One region of the Vagococcus sp. QWL-13 genome, then DNA from elsewhere that is predicted to be linked to it. Evidence: a T-box and tRNA genes for the amino acid it is inferred to sense, from the RefSeq annotation. Region 1 holds a T-box; the other holds one or more tRNA genes.
The links. The T-box of region 1 lies ahead of AC4PHI_RS11210 (valine--tRNA ligase). A T-box ahead of a tRNA ligase gene usually reads a tRNA of that ligase, here a tRNA-Val.
Positions count from the first base shown of each region.

Region 2: it encodes a tRNA-Val, which carries the amino acid that the T-box ahead of AC4PHI_RS11210 (valine--tRNA ligase) is inferred to sense. The anticodon was not compared.

Region 1 covers NZ_CM178746.1:2,387,055-2,395,927, reverse strand. The annotation lists gene AC4PHI_RS11235 (septation ring formation regulator EzrA) at 1-333, shown strand, start outside; gene AC4PHI_RS11230 (cysteine desulfurase family protein) at 540-1,688, shown strand; gene thiI (tRNA uracil 4-sulfurtransferase ThiI) at 1,698-2,918, shown strand; gene AC4PHI_RS11220 (redox-sensing transcriptional repressor Rex) at 3,053-3,709, shown strand; gene tpx (thiol peroxidase) at 3,858-4,349, shown strand; T-box leader at 4,389-4,615, shown strand; gene AC4PHI_RS11210 (valine--tRNA ligase) at 4,734-7,379, shown strand; gene AC4PHI_RS11205 (bifunctional folylpolyglutamate synthase/dihydrofolate synthase) at 7,400-8,695, shown strand; gene AC4PHI_RS11200 (HAD family hydrolase) at 8,692-8,873, shown strand, end outside.
Region 2 covers NZ_CM178746.1:2,232,312-2,241,184, reverse strand. The annotation lists gene AC4PHI_RS10480 (V-type ATP synthase subunit A) at 1-1,559, shown strand, start outside; gene AC4PHI_RS10475 (V-type ATP synthase subunit B) at 1,552-2,928, shown strand; gene AC4PHI_RS10470 (V-type ATP synthase subunit D) at 2,935-3,561, shown strand; gene AC4PHI_RS10465 (TrkH family potassium uptake protein) at 3,859-5,145, shown strand; gene AC4PHI_RS10460 (amphi-Trp domain-containing protein) at 5,272-5,544, opposite strand; tRNA gene AC4PHI_RS10455 (tRNA-Val) at 5,822-5,894, shown strand; gene AC4PHI_RS10450 (hypothetical protein) at 6,156-6,596, shown strand; gene AC4PHI_RS10445 (DUF6932 family protein) at 6,739-7,281, shown strand; gene AC4PHI_RS10440 (hypothetical protein) at 7,278-8,162, shown strand; gene AC4PHI_RS10435 (hypothetical protein) at 8,312-8,873, shown strand, end outside.

The sequences.
Region 1 (8,873 bases):
TTGGTCAGGGAGCTGAACCGCATTCGCATTGATATGGATTATATCGAGAAGCTGGTCACGTTGTGCAACGAGGATTTGGCCTTGCTGGAAGAAAAAACACAAGAGCTGATCGACAGCGCGGCATTGACTGAACAGATGCTGCAATATGCAAACCGTTACCGTCATTCCCATGAGCTGGTGGAAAGAGCGATTGAGAAGAGTATGATTTTATTCTCCGAAGACTATCGCTATCAAGATGCACTTGATGAAATCGGAGTTGCTTTGGAACAAGTGGAACCGGGGGCATTTAAACGTATCGAGTCCTACTACTTCCGGGCGAAAGATGACATGTAATATCAGAAGCTGAGGGAAACATCCTCAGCTTTTTTAATCCTTTGAATCTGAGCAGACCTCATGAAAAACGGTATTTGCCTAGAAACTCAGCTAGTGTTGAAGGGCAAAGAGGCTGATAAATGAGCGCTTCTGCTTATTTGTTTTGTTTGATATTACAGGGGAATCACTTTATAATAAATAGGAATTTTAGAAAGCGGTGTGTTTAAATGATCTATTTTGATAATAGTGCAACCACAGTTGTGGATGCCGGTGTTTTGGAGACGTACCTCCAGACAACCAAACGAATCATCGGAAATCCTTCCAGCTTACATTTTTTGGGGACACAAGCCAACCGCCTTTTGCAGCAAGCTCGCGGTCAGATCGCCCAGTTGCTCGGCGTGGAAGCTGGTGAAATTTATTTTACCAGCGGAGGCACGGAAGGCAATAATTGGGTTGTTAAGGGGACGGCGATTGAAAAACATCCTTTTGGCAAACACCTTATCATTTCCGACGTTGAGCATTCTGCGGTCGGAAAAGCGGCGGAGCAGCTGGAAACGCTAGGTTTTGAAATTAGCAGAGCGCCTGTGGACCAAAAGGGTAGGATAAAAGTCGAAGCGTTGGCAGAGATGATCCGGCCGGAAACAATTTTAATTTCCACCATGCTGGTCAATAATGAAGTAGGAGCTATCCAACCCATAAAAGAAATCAGCAAGTTATTGGAAAGTTATCCCAATATTCACTATCATGTGGATGCGGTTCAGGGTTTAGGAAAATTGCCTTTGACTGACTGGCTGACAGAGCGCATCGATTTTGCCACTTTTTCTTCTCATAAATTTCATGGACCAAAGGGCGTAGGTTTTCTCTTTTGGCGGCGTGGAAGAAAATTAGCCCCTCTGCTTAACGGGGGCGGACAGGAATTTGGCGGACGCAGCGGCACTGAAAATGTACCCGGGATAACGGCCATGGCTAAAGCCGTTCGTCTGCAGTTGACCGACGACGTTATCAAGTGTCAGCAGCAGCGCCAATTACAAACTTACTTGATTGAAGCGTTAAAAACCTTTGACAATGTGTCGTTATTTACTGACTATACAGACCAGTATGCTCCTCATATCGTTTGTTTCGGCATCAAAGGCATCAAAGGAGAGGTTTTGGTTCATGCCTTTGAGGAGAAAAATATTTTGATTTCTACCACCAGTGCTTGCTCCAGCCGAAGTCATGTGACAGGCAGCACCCTTCACGCCATGGGAGTGCCGGGTGAGATTGGTACCACAGCTGTGCGTGTCAGTTTCAGCAGCCACTCCACTATGAGCGAACTTGAGCAGTTTTTGGTGGCATTCAGACATATTTATGAGAAATTTGCCAAAATTTCTAGATAGGAGACAAAGATGTTAGAGTATTCGGAGATCATGATTCGGTATGGCGAATTATCAACCAAAGGAAAAAATATAAAACTGTTCATCCAACAGCTGGCAAAAAATATTCGTTCAGCTTTACAAGCACATCCCAAGGTCAAAATCCATGCACAAAGAGACCGGATGTATTTGATTTTAAATGAAGAACCCAGTCTGGTGATTATTGAAAAACTGAGACCGATTTTCGGTATTCAGACATTTTCACCAGTAGTCAAAGTTGAGAAACAATTGGAAAAAATCTATCAGGCGGCTGCAGAATTAGTGGCTTCAGAATATGAGCCGGGGAAAAGTTTTAAAGTCAATGCCAAAAGGGCTGATCGTGCTTTTGAGCTGGATACTATCGGACTGAACCGGGAAATCGGCCATGCGGTGATTTGTGCGATTCCGGAAATCGAAGTGAAAATGAGACAGCCGGATATCGAATTGCGTGTCGAAATCCGACATGATGCCGCTTATCTTTCAGTCGCAACCATACAGGGTGCCGGCGGACTGCCGGTGGGTTCCAGCGGCCGGGGGATGTTGATGCTGTCAGGCGGTATTGATTCGCCCGTAGCCGGATATTTGGCAATGAAACGGGGAGTAGAGATCGAGGCGGTGCATTTTTACAGTCCGCCCTATACTAGCGAACAAGCACTGAATAAAGCTAAAGAACTAACAGTAAAGTTGACACCTTATGTTGGCGGTATTCAGTTTATGACTGTGCCTTTTACTGAAATTCAGGAAACCATCAAAGAAAAGGTACCAAGCGGTTATCTGATGACGATCACCCGCCGGTTCATGATGCGTCTGACAGATGAGATACGGGAAAAAAGAGGCGGATTGGCGATTATCAACGGAGAATCATTGGGACAGGTGGCTTCACAAACTTTGGAAAGTATGACAGCCATTAATGAGGTAACTACCACACCTGTCATTCGGCCAGTTGTCACTATGGACAAGCTTGAAATCATCGAATTGGCAGAAACTATTGATACTTTTGATTTGGCAGTATTGCCTTTTGAGGATTGCTGCACGATTTTTGCCCCGCCTCAACCTAAAACTAAACCAAAACTGGAGAAAGTTTTTGAGTATGAAAAACGACTGGATGTGGAAGGGTTAATCCAAAGGGCACTTGATGGAATGACGTTTGAAAAAATTCAAACCAACGACCATTTCCTGTCTGCCGGACACCAAGAGTTTGAAGATTTGTTATAAACCATCCTTTTGAATGACAACTGGAAAGTAAGTTTTATTTTCCAGTTGTCATACTTTCATTTTCACAAACACATTGAAAAAAAGCGTGTTCAATGATACACTAGATGTGAAAAAGTTAACAAGGGGTGGCGAAAATGGAAAAAAAAGGGTGTCCAATACCAAACGCAACTGCCAGAAGAATTCCGATGTACTATCGTTATTTGAAAACACTTGAAGAGTCAGGTGTAGAAAGAATCAAGTCAAAAGATTTCAGCAAAATGATTCAAATCCCTTCTGCAACAATCCGAAGAGATTTTTCACATTTTGGAGAATTGGGAAGAAGTGGCTATGGCTATGACGTTAGCTTTTTAATCGAAGTATTCAGTCATATCTTAAACACCGAAGTAGAAAAGAGAATCGCTCTGGTAGGCGTAGGAAATTTAGGCAAAGCTTTAGGGCGCTACAATTTCAAAAACAATGATCATTTGAATATTGTTTGTGCTTTTGATACAGATCCGGAGGTTGTAGGAGAAAAAATCAAAAATATCACAGTTGAAGATATGTCCTGCTTAGAAGAGCGGATAAAAAAAGAAGGGGTGACAACGGCAATTTTGACTGTTCCAAGCAAATTTTCGCAAACTGTGGCAGATAAAGTCATCGCAGCTGGTGTCACAGCAATCCTAAATTTTGCTCCGGGAAGGATTCGTGTGCCCGATAATGTCAAAGTACAGTATATCGATTTGACTACTGAGCTTCAGACATTGATCTATTTTGATGAAAACTTTACGTCCAGTAAACAAATCAGTTTTTAACTAGAAATAAAATTCAGCTTTTTGGTAACAGTGCAGTAATTTGTCGCTGAAAAGCTGCTTTTTTGCGTTTCTGGTTTATAGGCAGTATCTTTGTTCCTTTTTTTTTATTTAGTTATAATGAAGGAAATAATGGAAGGAGACAAAGACCATGAACGTAACAAAAGGTGAAGATATTTTAACATTAGTTGGGACAGAGAGAAATGTTGGTGATAAGGCACCAGATTTTACACTTGATAATTTAGAGGATCAGGCGGTTTCGTTAAGTCAGTTATTGGCCACACCAGTCTTACTGAACATCGTCCCTGATATTGATACCAGTGTGTGCAGTATTCAGACCAAACGTTTTAATCAAGAAGCAGCTGACATCAAAGGTGCCACATTTGTGACAATCTCGAAAAACACGAAAGAAGAACAAGCTAACTGGTGTGCAGCAGAAGGTGTTGATATGGAGATGCTCCATGATACTGAGTTTACCTTTGGCAGAGAGTATGGTGTGCTGATCGAGTCTTTAGGACTTTTGGCACGGTCAGTTTTTGTGATTGATAAAGATGGCACGATCGTTTACCGGCAGATTGTCCCTGAATTGACAGATGAACCTGATTACAACTCAGCATTGGCTGAATTGAAAAAATTAGTTTAACAACTATTTGACGAGGGACAATTTTCATTGTACACTTGTAAAAAGACTGTGAACAAGAGGAGTAGCAAAGGTCAAACTTGTCAGAGAGAAAATCGTCCGCTGAAAGATTTTCAAGTTTTGCTTTGTGAAAGTAGCTTGGAAGTTGAGTAGTTGAACCTTTTTGGATGAAACAGTAGACTATTTCGTTTAGTGAACGTTATGACACTGAGAGAAGCCGTATGTTTTTACGGTAAAAATAGGTGGTACCGCGATTATTCGCCCTAGGACACATGATGTGTTCTAGGGTTTATTTTTTTTTAACAAGTAAACTCTGTAAAAATACTTCCCATTGAATCAAGGAAGTTATTGTTCATAAAGTCAGTTTTAGGAGGAAGGAAAAAGATAATGACAGAAGAGCAAAATCTATCAACAAAATTTGATCCGCAAAAAGTAGAACAAGGAAAATATGACAGATGGCTGGCTGACAAGGTGTTTCGTCCCAGTGGGAATCCTGACGCTGAGCCTTATTCCATTGTAATCCCCCCGCCAAATGTTACCGGGAAATTACACTTAGGCCACGCCTGGGATACCACTTTACAAGATATTATTATCCGTCATAAGCGGATGCAAGGCTACGATACTCTGTGGCTTCCAGGGATGGACCACGCAGGGATTGCTACTCAAGCGAAAGTGGAAGAAAAACTGCGTGAAGAAGGTCTCAACCGTTATGAGTTGGGACGGGAAAAGTTTTTGGAAAAAACTTGGGAATGGAAAGAAGAATATGCTTCTCATATCCGTGAACAGTGGGCGAAGTTAGGATTGTCCCTAGATTATGACCGGGAACGTTTCACTTTGGATGAAGGACTGTCTGCAGCGGTCAAAAAAGTGTTTGTGGAGCTATATAAAAAAGGGTTGATTTATCGCGGTGAGTACATCATCAACTGGGATCCGCAGGCGAAAACTGCTCTCTCTGACATAGAAGTCATTCACAAAGATGTGGAAGGGGCTTTTTACTACATGACATATCTGCTGGCTGACGGCAGTGGAGAAACTGTAGAAATTGCTACGACTCGTCCAGAAACGATGTTAGGGGATACGGCAGTGGCTGTTCACCCTAAAGACGAACGTTACCAGCATTTGATTGGCAAAAATGTAATACTGCCTTTGGTGGAAAAAGAAATTCCTGTGGTGGCAGATGATTATGTGGATATGGAATTTGGGACTGGTGTCGTGAAAATCACGCCGGCCCATGACCCAAATGACTTTGAGGTAGGCAATCGCCATCAGCTGCCTCGGGTAAATGTGATGAATGATGATGGGACGATGAATGATTTTTATCCGCCTTATGATGGGATGGACCGTTTTGCTGCACGAAAACAAATCGTCAAAGATTTGGAAGCGGCTGGTCGTCTGAAAAGGATTGAAAAAATGTTCCACAGTGTGGGGCATTCAGAACGGACCGGTGTGATGGTGGAACCCCGTTTGTCTACCCAGTGGTTTGTCAAAATGGCTGATTTAGCAGAGAAAGCAATCCGCAACCAATCGACTGAAAATAAGGTCGAATTTTATCCGCCCCGTTTTAACGGGACATTTATCCAATGGATGGAAAATGTTCATGACTGGGTCATTTCCCGTCAATTGTGGTGGGGACATCAAATCCCTGCTTGGTATCATAAAGAAACTGGAGAAGTCTATGTAGGAGAGACTGCACCGGCGGACCTTGACAATTGGATACAGGATGAAGATGTGCTGGATACTTGGTTCAGTTCGGCATTGTGGCCTTTTTCTACCATGGGCTGGCCGGATGAAACGTCTCCTGACTTTGAACGGTATTTCCCTACGTCCACCTTGGTCACCGGCTATGATATTATTTTCTTTTGGGTCAGCCGGATGATTTTCCAAAGTTTGGAATTCACTGACCGCCGACCATTTGACAATGTGTTGCTGCATGGCTTGATTCGGGCAGAGGATGGCCGTAAAATGAGTAAATCATTAGGCAATGGCATAGACCCTATGGATGTTATTGAAAAATACGGTGCTGACGCATTACGCTGGTTCTTGGCAACGGGCTCTTCACCGGGGCAAGATATCCGTTTCAGTCATGAAAAAATGGATGCATCATGGAATTTTATCAATAAAATTTGGAACGCCAGCCGTTTTGTAATCATGAACTTGGAAGGATTGACCTATGAGGAGATTTCTCTGGAAGGTCAGCGGAGCGTTGCCGACCGTTGGATTTTAACCCGTTTGAACGACACTGTGGCAAATGTCAATCGTTTGTTCGACAAGTTTGAGTTCGGCGAAGCAGGCCGTCATTTGTATAATTTTATTTGGGATGATTTTTGTGATTGGTATATAGAGATGAGCAAGGAAGTGCTCTATGGCGACAATGAGGAACAAAAGCATCTGACACGGAGTTTGCTGGCTTATGTGCTGGACAAAATTTTAAAACTCCTTCATCCGATCATGCCTTTTGTCACCGAAGAAATCTGGACATCTCTGCCCCATCAAGGAGAGTCTATCGTTGTAGCCCCTTACCCGGAAGTAGTCCCGGCAGATGATGATGAACCGGCTGCTGAGGGGATGGAAGTTTTAAAAGAGTTAATTCGTTCAGTCAGAAATATCCGTGCCGAAGTAAATGCGCCGATGTCGAAAGAAATTACCTTGCTGATCAGAACCACAGATGAAACGATTCGCGAATTTTTAGCGGATAATGTGGATTATATCAAGCGTTTTTGTCATCCTGAAACATTGGAAATCAGCGCAGAGATTCAAGCGCCTGAACTGGCCATGAGTGCAGTTATCACAGGAGGAGAAATTTTCCTTCCTTTGGCAGACTTGATCAATATCGAAGATGAGATTGCCCGGTTAGAAAAAGAGTTGGACAAGTGGACAAAAGAAGTAGCAAGAGTCCAAGGGAAGCTGAAAAATGAACGTTTTGTTTCCAATGCTCCGGCTGAAATTGTCGAGGCTGAACGGGCAAAAGAGGCGGATTATTTAGCCAAGCAACAGACTGTGAAAGACCGTCTTAATCAGTTAAAAAAAGTTTGAGATAGGAATGATGAGCGAGCATGACTTATGAAGAAGCACTTTCTTGGATTCACAGCCGTTTAAAATTTGGCTCGAGGCCTGGATTGATCAGAATAGACGCCTTACTGGAGCGCCTGGGAAATCCTCATCATGAGTTGGCAATCATCCATGTGGGGGGGACAAACGGCAAAGGGTCAACGGTGGCCTTCCTTAGAAGTTTGTTTCAAGAATATGGCTTGAAAGTGGGGACATTCACTTCTCCATTTTTAGTTAAATTTAATGAAAGAATGAGCATCAATGAACTTCCGATTTCCGATGAGGATTTAGTGAAGTATGTTGAAAAAATCCAACCCTTAGTCGCTGAACTGGATCAGCACAGCGACTTAGCGGGCATCACTGAATTTGAAATCATCACAGCGATGATGTTTGATTATTTTAAACAAGAACAAGTGGATTTGGCAATTGTCGAAGTCGGTCTAGGGGGATTGCTGGACAGTACCAATGTGGTCGATCCTTTAGTGTCAGTAATCACAACGATTGGTCTGGATCATATGGATATTTTGGGAGACACCATCGAGGAAATTGCCTATCAAAAAGCAGGAATCATTAAAAAAAATAAGCCCGTTGTTCTAGGTAAAGTACCTCCGAAGGCGTTAGAAGTAATCAAAAAAGTGAGCAATGAGAACCGGAGCCCATTATTTGTATTGGGTGAACAGTTTGTGTATGATAAAAGTGACAAAGAGGGCCAAAGTCTTACTTTTAGAACAAATGGAAAAGTTTTGGAAAATTTGCAGATACCGCTGATAGGTTATCATCAATTTGACAATGCCAGCACCGCTATTGAAACTTTTTTCCTGCTGGCTCCTCAATTTGGTTTCACACCATCTGAGAACCGTGTGCAGCAAGCTTTAAAACAAGTGCGCTGGCCGGGGCGGATGGAAATCGTTCAGGAACAACCGTTGATTATCATTGACGGTGCCCATAATGAGCCGGCAGTGGCTGCGATGGTTGACAATCTTGCCGCATATTATGGGGACAAGAAAATAATATCATTATTTTCCGCCATCAATACAAAAGATATCCAGCCTATGATGAAGAAAATCAGCAGTGCCAGCAAAGGTAATTTTTATGTGACCACCTTTGATTACCCGAGAGCAGTTGATCTGGCGACTTACCGTCAACTGGGTATACCTGAAGATCACATATTCAAAGAATGGCGGGCGGGAGTGGACAGTTTAAAAAAACAACTGGATGAAAACACGCTTTTGATTATCACAGGGTCGTTGTATTTTATTTCAAATGTAAGGAAATATTTTGTAAAGGAGACGAATGATTGACAAATTATCAAGGTGTTATTTTTGATATGGACGGGTTGTTGTTTGATACTGAGCAGGTGTATCTTGATGTAAATGTGACATTGGCACCGGATTTTGGTTTGCATGGTTTGGATAAACCGTATATGATGAATTTTATCGGTATTTCGGATGAAGAGGTATTTGCCGCTATTCGCAATGA
Region 2 (8,873 bases), 150 kb from region 1:
CTCCGGGATTGGTGGAGCAAATGTTTGACGGCATACAGCGGCCTTTAGATACTTTTGCTATCCAAAGCAATAGTAATTTTCTGACTCGGGGAGTTAACATTCCCGCGTTAGATGAAGATAAAAAATGGTTATTTGTCCCTGAAGCTAGTGTCGGCGACCAAGTCGAAGCAGGGGACGTCATCGGCTCTGTTCAGGAAACTAAAAGTATCATTCACCGTATCATGGTGCCCGTGGGGGTATCTGGTAAAGTCAAAAGGGTTGAATCAGGAGAATTTACGATCGAAGAAGTCGTCTATGTTTTAGAAACAGCGACAGGAGACCGGGAATTTACCATGAAACAAAAATGGCCGGTGCGTAAACGACGACCGGTCGCCCAAAAACTTAATCCCAAAGTGCCGATGATTACTGGTCAACGGGTAATCGATACATTTTTCCCGATCGTAAAAGGGGGGGCTGCAGCAGTTCCCGGACCTTTCGGCGCTGGCAAAACAGTGGTGCAGCATCAAATCGCCAAATGGTCGGATGTCGATTTAGTCGTGTATGTAGGATGCGGCGAACGGGGCAATGAGATGACCGATGTACTAAATGAGTTTCCGCAACTGATTGATCCCCAAACAGGGGAGTCGTTGATGGAACGTACCGTTTTGATTGCCAACACATCAAATATGCCGGTGGCGGCACGAGAAGCTTCGATTTATACAGGCATCACTATCGCCGAATATTTTCGTGATATGGGTTATTCTGTGGCTATCATGGCAGACTCTACCTCGCGCTGGGCAGAAGCTCTGCGTGAAATGAGCGGTCGTTTGGAAGAAATGCCGGGAGACGAAGGCTATCCTGCCTATTTGGGCAGTCGGCTGGCTGAATATTACGAACGTGCCGGTCAAGTGATTACGTTAGGACAGGAAGAACGCCAAGGCAGCATCACTGCAATCAGTGCGGTGTCTCCGTCTGGTGGAGATGTTTCGGAGCCAGTGACTCAGAACACACTGCGAGTCGTCAATGTATTTTGGGGATTGGATGCCCCACTTGCCCAGCAACGGCATTTTCCTTCGATTAACTGGTTAAACAGTTATTCGTTGTATGCCACTCAAACTGGGGAATATTTAGACAATCTTTTGCAAACTAACTGGTCTGAAATGGTCGTTGAAGGAATGAAACTTTTACAGGAAGAGGCAGAGTTATCGGAAATCGTCAGACTGGTGGGGATTGACTCCTTGTCAGATGAAGACCGTTTAGTATTAGAAGTGGCTAAATCGATTCGGGAAGATTATTTGCAGCAAAATGCTTTTGATGAAGTGGATACTTTTACTTCTATTGAGAAGCAGTATAAGATGCTGAATCTTATTTTGACGTTCTATCGTGAAGCCCGCTATGCCCTTTCTTTAAATGCCTATTTGAGCGAAATTATGGAAGGAACAGTTGCCATCCGTGATCAAATCGCCCGCAGCAAATATTTGCCGGAAGAAGAAATCAGTAAAATAGACGAAGTGACTAACAGTGTGAAGAACAGGATGAAAGAGATCGTTGCTGAAGGAGGGATGAGCCACGATGATTAAAGAATATCGGACAATCAGTGAAGTGGTCGGCCCGCTGATGATTGTGGACCAAGTAACAGGAGTTAAATATGAGGAACTAATCGAGGTGCGCTTGCAAAATGGAGAAACCAGACGAGGGCAAGTACTGGAAATCGATGGCGATCGCGCCATGGTACAAGTTTTTGAGGGTACCAGCGATATCAATCTGCGAGACTCTCAGGTGAGATTTTTAGGGAGGCCTTTGGAGCTTGGTGTTTCAGAAGATATGCTTGGGCGTGTCTTTGATGGTATGGGTCGTATTATCGATAAAGGAGCCCAGCTTTTGCCGGAGAAAAAAGTGAACATCAATGGGGAAGTTATCAATCCTGCCGTTAGAGACTATCCTGATGAGTTTATCCAGACAGGAATTTCTACTATTGATCATTTGAACACTCTCGTACGAGGTCAAAAGCTGCCCGTTTTTTCCGGTTCAGGCTTGCCCCACAAAGAATTTGCTGCTCAAATTGCCAGACAGGCGGCTGTTTTGAATTCAGATGATGAATTTGCTGTCGTCTTCGCGGCTATTGGTATCACTTTTGAAGAAGCGGATTTCTTTGTAGAGAATTTTAGAGAAACAGGTGCTTTGGACCGCTCAGTTGTGTTTATGAATTTAGCGGATGACCCTGCTATCGAAAGAATCGCCACGCCGAGAATGGCTTTGACTGCCGCAGAATATTTGGCTTATGAAAAAGGCATGCACGTATTGGTGATTATGACAGACATGACTAATTATTGTGAAGCTTTGCGTGAAATTTCCGCTGCCAGAAGGGAAGTACCGGGCCGCCGGGGGTATCCCGGTTATCTCTACACAGATTTGGCTAACTTATATGAACGTGCAGGAAGAATTCGCGGTTTGCAAGGATCAGTCACACAGATTCCGATATTGACAATGCCTGAAGATGATAAAACTCATCCAATCCCAGACTTGACAGGGTACATCACTGAAGGACAAATTATTTTGTCCCGCGAGCTTTATAAGAGAGGGATTCAACCCCCTGTGGACGTATTGCCTTCTTTATCCCGTTTGAAAGATAAAGGAACAGGCAAAGGGAAAACCCGTGAAGACCATGCGGCAACGATGAATCAGTTGTTTTCTGCTTATGCTCAAGGTAAACAAGCCAAAGAATTGGCAGTGGTACTGGGAGAAGCTGCCTTATCAGAAGTTGATAAAATTTACAGCCGGTTTGCTGAAAGATTTGAACAAGAGTATATCAATCAAGGGTTTCAAATAAATCGTTCGATTGAGGAAACATTGGATTTAGGCTGGGAATTGCTCAGCATGCTGCCTAGGACGGAATTAAAGCGAATCAAAGATGATATGCTGGATGATTATTTAAACAAAAAGGCGTGATGCAAAATGGCGATACATGTTAATCCAACGAGAATGGAGCTCTCCCGTTTAAAAAAACAGCTGGTGACCGCTGTTAGAGGACATAAATTACTAAAAGATAAACAAGATGAGCTGGTGCGTCAATTTATTTTACTGATACGCAAGAATGCCGTATTGCGAGAGGAAATGGAGAAAAAATTGACCGCAGCGTTTTCTTCCTTTGCCCTGGCCAGCGCCACGCTGAATGAATCTTATATCGAAGAGCTGATGGCAATCTCCACTGGAGAAATGTCCGTGGAAGTCATTGAGAAAAATATCATGAGTGTGAAAGTTCCTATCATGAATTTTGATTATGAGGAAGACTTGATTGCTCCGCCGTTCAGGTATGGATACCTGAACTCCAATGTGGAGTTGGATGAGTCTTTTGAAGAATTGACGAAAATCTTGCCCTTGATGCTGGAATTGGCAGAAGTCGAAAAAACTTGTCAGCTGATGGCAACAGAAATCGAAAAAACCAGAAGACGGGTTAATGCTTTGGAGTATATGACCATTCCAGAGCTAGAGGAAACGATTATCACCATCAGAAATAAACTGGAAGAAACAGAACGAAGCAACATTACACGATTAATCAAAGTGAAAAAAATGAAACAATAAGCTATTTATTGATTGAAGCAGTACAAATTAGTGAAAACTAAGACCAACGGAAAAGAGTCCCTGTATTTTTGGGGGAGTCTTCTCCGTAGTTTTTTACCAAAATAATGGGAAAAGCGATTTTAAAAATGAGCAGAAAATATTTAATTGGATTGCGTCCCAGCTAGTTGTTTGTTATAGTGATGTGGTTAATAAAAAATTGAAGTTATTAGATATATTGTGGAGGAATCAATGATTTTACAAAAGAAAAAACACTCGTTTAGATTATCGAGTGCACAATTTATCACAGGAAGTTTTCTGATGATAATTTTGATCGGGGCGTTTTTACTGTCGCTGCCAATCGCTTCCGTGAAAGGTCCAACCAATTTTTTGGATGCTCTTTTTGTAGCCACCTCTGCAACGTGTGTGACAGGACTGACCACAGTTAACACGGCGGCACATTGGACATTATTTGGGCGGACGGTCATCATGATACTGATCGAAATAGGCGGGATGAGCTTTCTGCTGATTTCCCTGATGATTTTGTTTTCCAGTAAGAGAAAAGCAAGTTTTTCAACTAGGATGTTGATAAAAGATTACATGAACTTAGGAGAGTTCAGCGGGGTTTTTAAAATTGCAAAGTATACCATGAAAATCTCACTGTCAATTCAGTTGATAGGAACCGCTCTCTTGTCCTTTTATTTTGTGCCTAAACACGGATTTGTGAAAGGGATTGGGCACAGTGTTTTTCATGCAGTATCAGCTTTTTGTAATGCCGGTTTCGACTTGTTCGGAGACAGTTTGGAAAGTGCCACGAAAGAGCCTTTTTTACTCGTAGTACTGAGCCTATTGATTCTTGCTGGCGGATTGGGTTTTGTCGTGTGGAAAGAGTTGCTGGAGTTTGCCAAACGTAAAAAATTGTCAATGCATTCTTCTTTGACTTTGCGTGCATCCATGATTATTTTAGGTGTCAGTTTTGTTTTGTTCTTTCTTTTTGAGCAAGGCTTCTCCATTCATGAGCAAGGCTTGTCTCTGACAGAAAAAATCAGCAACATCTTGTTTCTGACGGTAACACCGCGGACAGCAGGTTTTAATAATATTTCTTACACCAACGTTTCCACGGCTTCTCTGCTCTTGACTGCTTTTTTGATGTTTATCGGAGGAAATTCCGGCTCTACAGCGGGGGGATTGAAAGTATCCACATTTTCCGTACTGTTTTTGAATATCAGAAATATTCTGCTGGGAAAAGAGCATACTTCATACAGGGAAAGAACGATTAAAAAGAATACGATTTTGTCCAGTTACGCCCTTTTCTTTTTGGCTTTGACTTTGATTGCAGTGTCAACCATCATTCTTGCGGTAACAGAAACGATTCCCGAAAATTTCGGTATTGAGTATATTGTTTTTGAAGTTTTTTCCGCTTTTGGTACAGTAGGAGTGACCATGGGGTTGACCCCTAACTTAACGGTTGCAGGCAAGGTGGTCATCATGCTGTTGATGTTCATCGGTAGAATTGGTATCTACACCTTTATTTTTTCTCTGATTAAAAAACGTCAAAGCACTCATGACTACTTTAAATATCCTGAAGGGTTTTTGATGGTGGGGTAAAATAGTTTTGAACTGTCTAGAAATCAAACAAGCCAGACATCTGAAAGTGGGTGTCTGGCTTTTTGATGGGATGATTTTTATTGAAAGACACATTTAAAAAAGAGACTCTCTATGAGTCTCAAAAAATTAATTGATAGTGAAATCGCTTTGGGCCTTAGCACCAGTGTACCAGTCAAATTCAATTTCAAACGAATGTTTTTCTCCCTTTATTTCATAGGAGTATTCTACTTTCAAGTGATCTGATGGGGAAATAACTGTTTCTTTGCTTCCTTCCGTCATCGTAAAGGAACCATCCTCTTTTAGTTTCTTGGCAATGGTTTCCAGGGTCGTGGCAAATTCAAGTAAACTTTGGCGATCTTCACGATCAATCAAGACTTTTGTTACAGGTTTATTATTCATTGTCATCGCTCCCTTATAGTTGTTACTTAAATTATACCTTATTTTCGACAAATTTTTAAGTTTTATCGTTATAATTAGCTAGCCAAATAAGTATTCCGTATAAGATATAATGGGAGAGTATCGAATTTTCGGTAAGATTTTTATTTTCAGAAAAGAATTGAGTATGATAGTCCTTGATAGAGAAATGGTCATTGATTTTGATACTGGTATTTGTTATACTCAATTGGTGACCGCATCTATTCAGAATGTTGGATGGGTCTTGGGAAAAATATTTTAGGGTTCCTTAGCTCAGTTGGGAGAGCACTACCTCGACAAGGTAGGGGTCGCTGGTTCGAGACCAGTAGGGACCATCAAGTTTTTATTAGAAGTAGCATAAACGTTGGTATGACAGCAATCGTATAACGTTTTGCTGCTTCTTTTTTTGTTTATACTCTTTGTTAAGTTGGATTGATGCAAATTTAATCATAGGCAATAAATGGAGTAGTAAAAGAATCAAGAATAGTGGAATGGGTGAATTAGAAAGTATTATTGTAGATTGGAGACAAAAATTTTCAGAGATAGACACGAATCTAGGGGATTTGAAGGAAAGTATGATTTATTTTTAAAATAAATTGAAAGAAGTGAGTCGTTCAGACCGTATCTATTCTCAAGAGAATATTAAACGTAGGTTAGATGCTGAACGAGAGTTGAGTGAAGTAAAAAAACTTTATAATAGTCTATTGATTGAACGAGAATCATTGGTTAAAAATAATTCCAGAGTTTTGAAAAAAAGAATAGAACAGGAAACGTTGCAAAATATTTTCACTGAATATTATAAGAATAATGCTGCTGATACTTTAAAAGAGATTGAACAGCTGTTGGAAAAAATAAAAGAATTGGCAGCGAATTATAATCAAGGTTTTGATAAGTTGGTGGAGGATACTGAAGATTTAGCGAAACCACTTCAAAGTTATTTAACACAAGATGATTTTTCTGGTTTGAATGTCACTATTCAGTACAAAACTAATTTTTTCAACGTTGAAGTCAGTGAGCTGGTTAAGAAATACTTTTAGCAAGAACTTATGAATAGTCAAGATTATAAAAAGAAGCATCTCATTTGAGGTGCTTTTTTGGTATAATTTTTGTATCAAAATGAGTTTAATTTTAAAAATCATAATGGTATGATTGTATTAAAACATAAAAAGGGTGAAAAAAGTGAGTTTTGATCAGTTTGGAAACTATACTCCAGGAATACATAAAATTGATTTAAACAATTTTCAAAATATTTTTATTAATGGTATTATCGGTTCAACAACTAGGCAGAGAAATTTAAAAGGGCTTTTAGGTTTTTTTGATAGCTCTTATATGCAAAAGTATAGTGGAATTATAACAAAAGTATGGCTAGATGGGAGCTTTTGTACTGACAAAACCAATCCTAATGATATTGATGGAGTGCTTTTTTTAGATCCCCATCCATCAAAGATAAAAATCACGAATGAATTTTTGGAAGAATTTCCTATATGGCATCACGAAGCTCACAGCCGTCACCATTCCGATTTGTATCCTATATATGACGTTGATGCTTTTAATCAGAATATATCGGATTATCTTACAATAATGGCTGAAGATGATGTTAGCAACTTACAACAGCGATTTGACACAGATTTGAAGTATTGGATGGGACAATTCACATTTGATAGGGAGAGGAATCCTAAGGGGATTTTTGAAGTAACGATGAACGGAGGTGCTTTAAGTTGAGTGATGAAAGAAGTAAAACTTTTATGGAGCTTTATTACACATCAGCTCAATATGTGGATGATACAATTAAACATTTTGAGAAAAGAAAAAAAGACTTTAATTTACCTATTATTAAGATGGAAACAGAATTAGTAAGTGGGGCGATAGAATTAAGCTCTTTGTTTTCTATGACAGAAGGATTACAATCAACTTTCACTTCAGCAATAAATAATATTATGGGAAATGGTTCATCAGTTGGAAAAATCCCAAAAAATATTAGGGAAATTTCAAAGCTGGCAATTTCAGAAGTTGAAGCAGGATCTTTTATCATAAAATTATCAACCTTAGATCAATTGAAGAAGGAACCAAATCAACTGTCATTTGTACATTCGGAAGATGAGAAACTAGATGTACTGGAGAAGTTGCTTGATCAGATTAATAGAATTGATGAAAATGGATTCGGTGATTTAAAACAAGAGTTTGGTAATAGAACAGTTCTTAGATCGAGAGATTGGTTCAATTCACTTGCTAAAAATAACGTCAATTTTAATTATAAAAAGAGAAACTCAAATACAAAGTATAATTTTACAAATCAGAAAATCATTTCAATCGTAAATGAATTATCAAATGTTGTTTTGGAGGAAGAGACTCAAAGGATAAAGGTATATGGTAAACTAATATCCTATCAACTAAACAATAATAGAATTAGTCTGGAAACAGAAGATAATGAAGAGATTAGTATCAAGATTCTAGACAATTCCTTATCCGAATATGAGATTGTAGTTAATTCGTTTTATAATTTGCATGTTGATAGAAAACAAATATTAGACAATTTTGAAAGAATAAATTATGAATATTCTTTAGACACTATCATTGGTACAAATCTAATAACTTCTAATTAAGGAATCTAAAAAGTGATGATCTTTCATCTTCTAACCTATATGAACCATTTCAACACTATTTTTTCTGATAATAGCTTTGGATGTTAAAAATTACATTTTATTAAAAGCACTTTGGTAATTGAAAAACTTTTTCATAGATGGAGGTTTCAATGAGTACAGCAAATGAAATTTTGGAAAATACTAGGTTCGTAATGATTGAGTGGAGAAATGAAGCCTTGTTGAAGGCTCCACCAGTAACAATTGAAATACTTAGTCAAGCAAAAACAGATTGGATTGTTTCGTTAACTGAAGAGTTAGTTAACGAATACACCTTAATTACTGATAATGAAATTAGTGATGGAAAACTGATAATATTAAATACCGTTTTAGGTTCTTTAGTAGAAAGTTGGTTAAAATTTTTTTATACAGTTTATCATGAAGATTATCAAAGTGAGGATACGGGAATTACTAGAAGAGTCATCAATCATGATTCCGGCGAAACAAAATTAATTGATCCCAATGATTTGAAACTAGAACAATTAAAGCAATTTTCTGCAAAGATTTGGGAAGGTTCCGAATTTTATACCTTTATTGAAAATGTTCAACATAAGAGAAACATTATCCACTCATTTAATACTCCTAAATTTGAATTAGGAGAGAAAAGCGATTTTCATGAGGCAATTAAGACGTTCTCAATATTAATAAAAGATATAAAAAATCGGCTTCCAGATA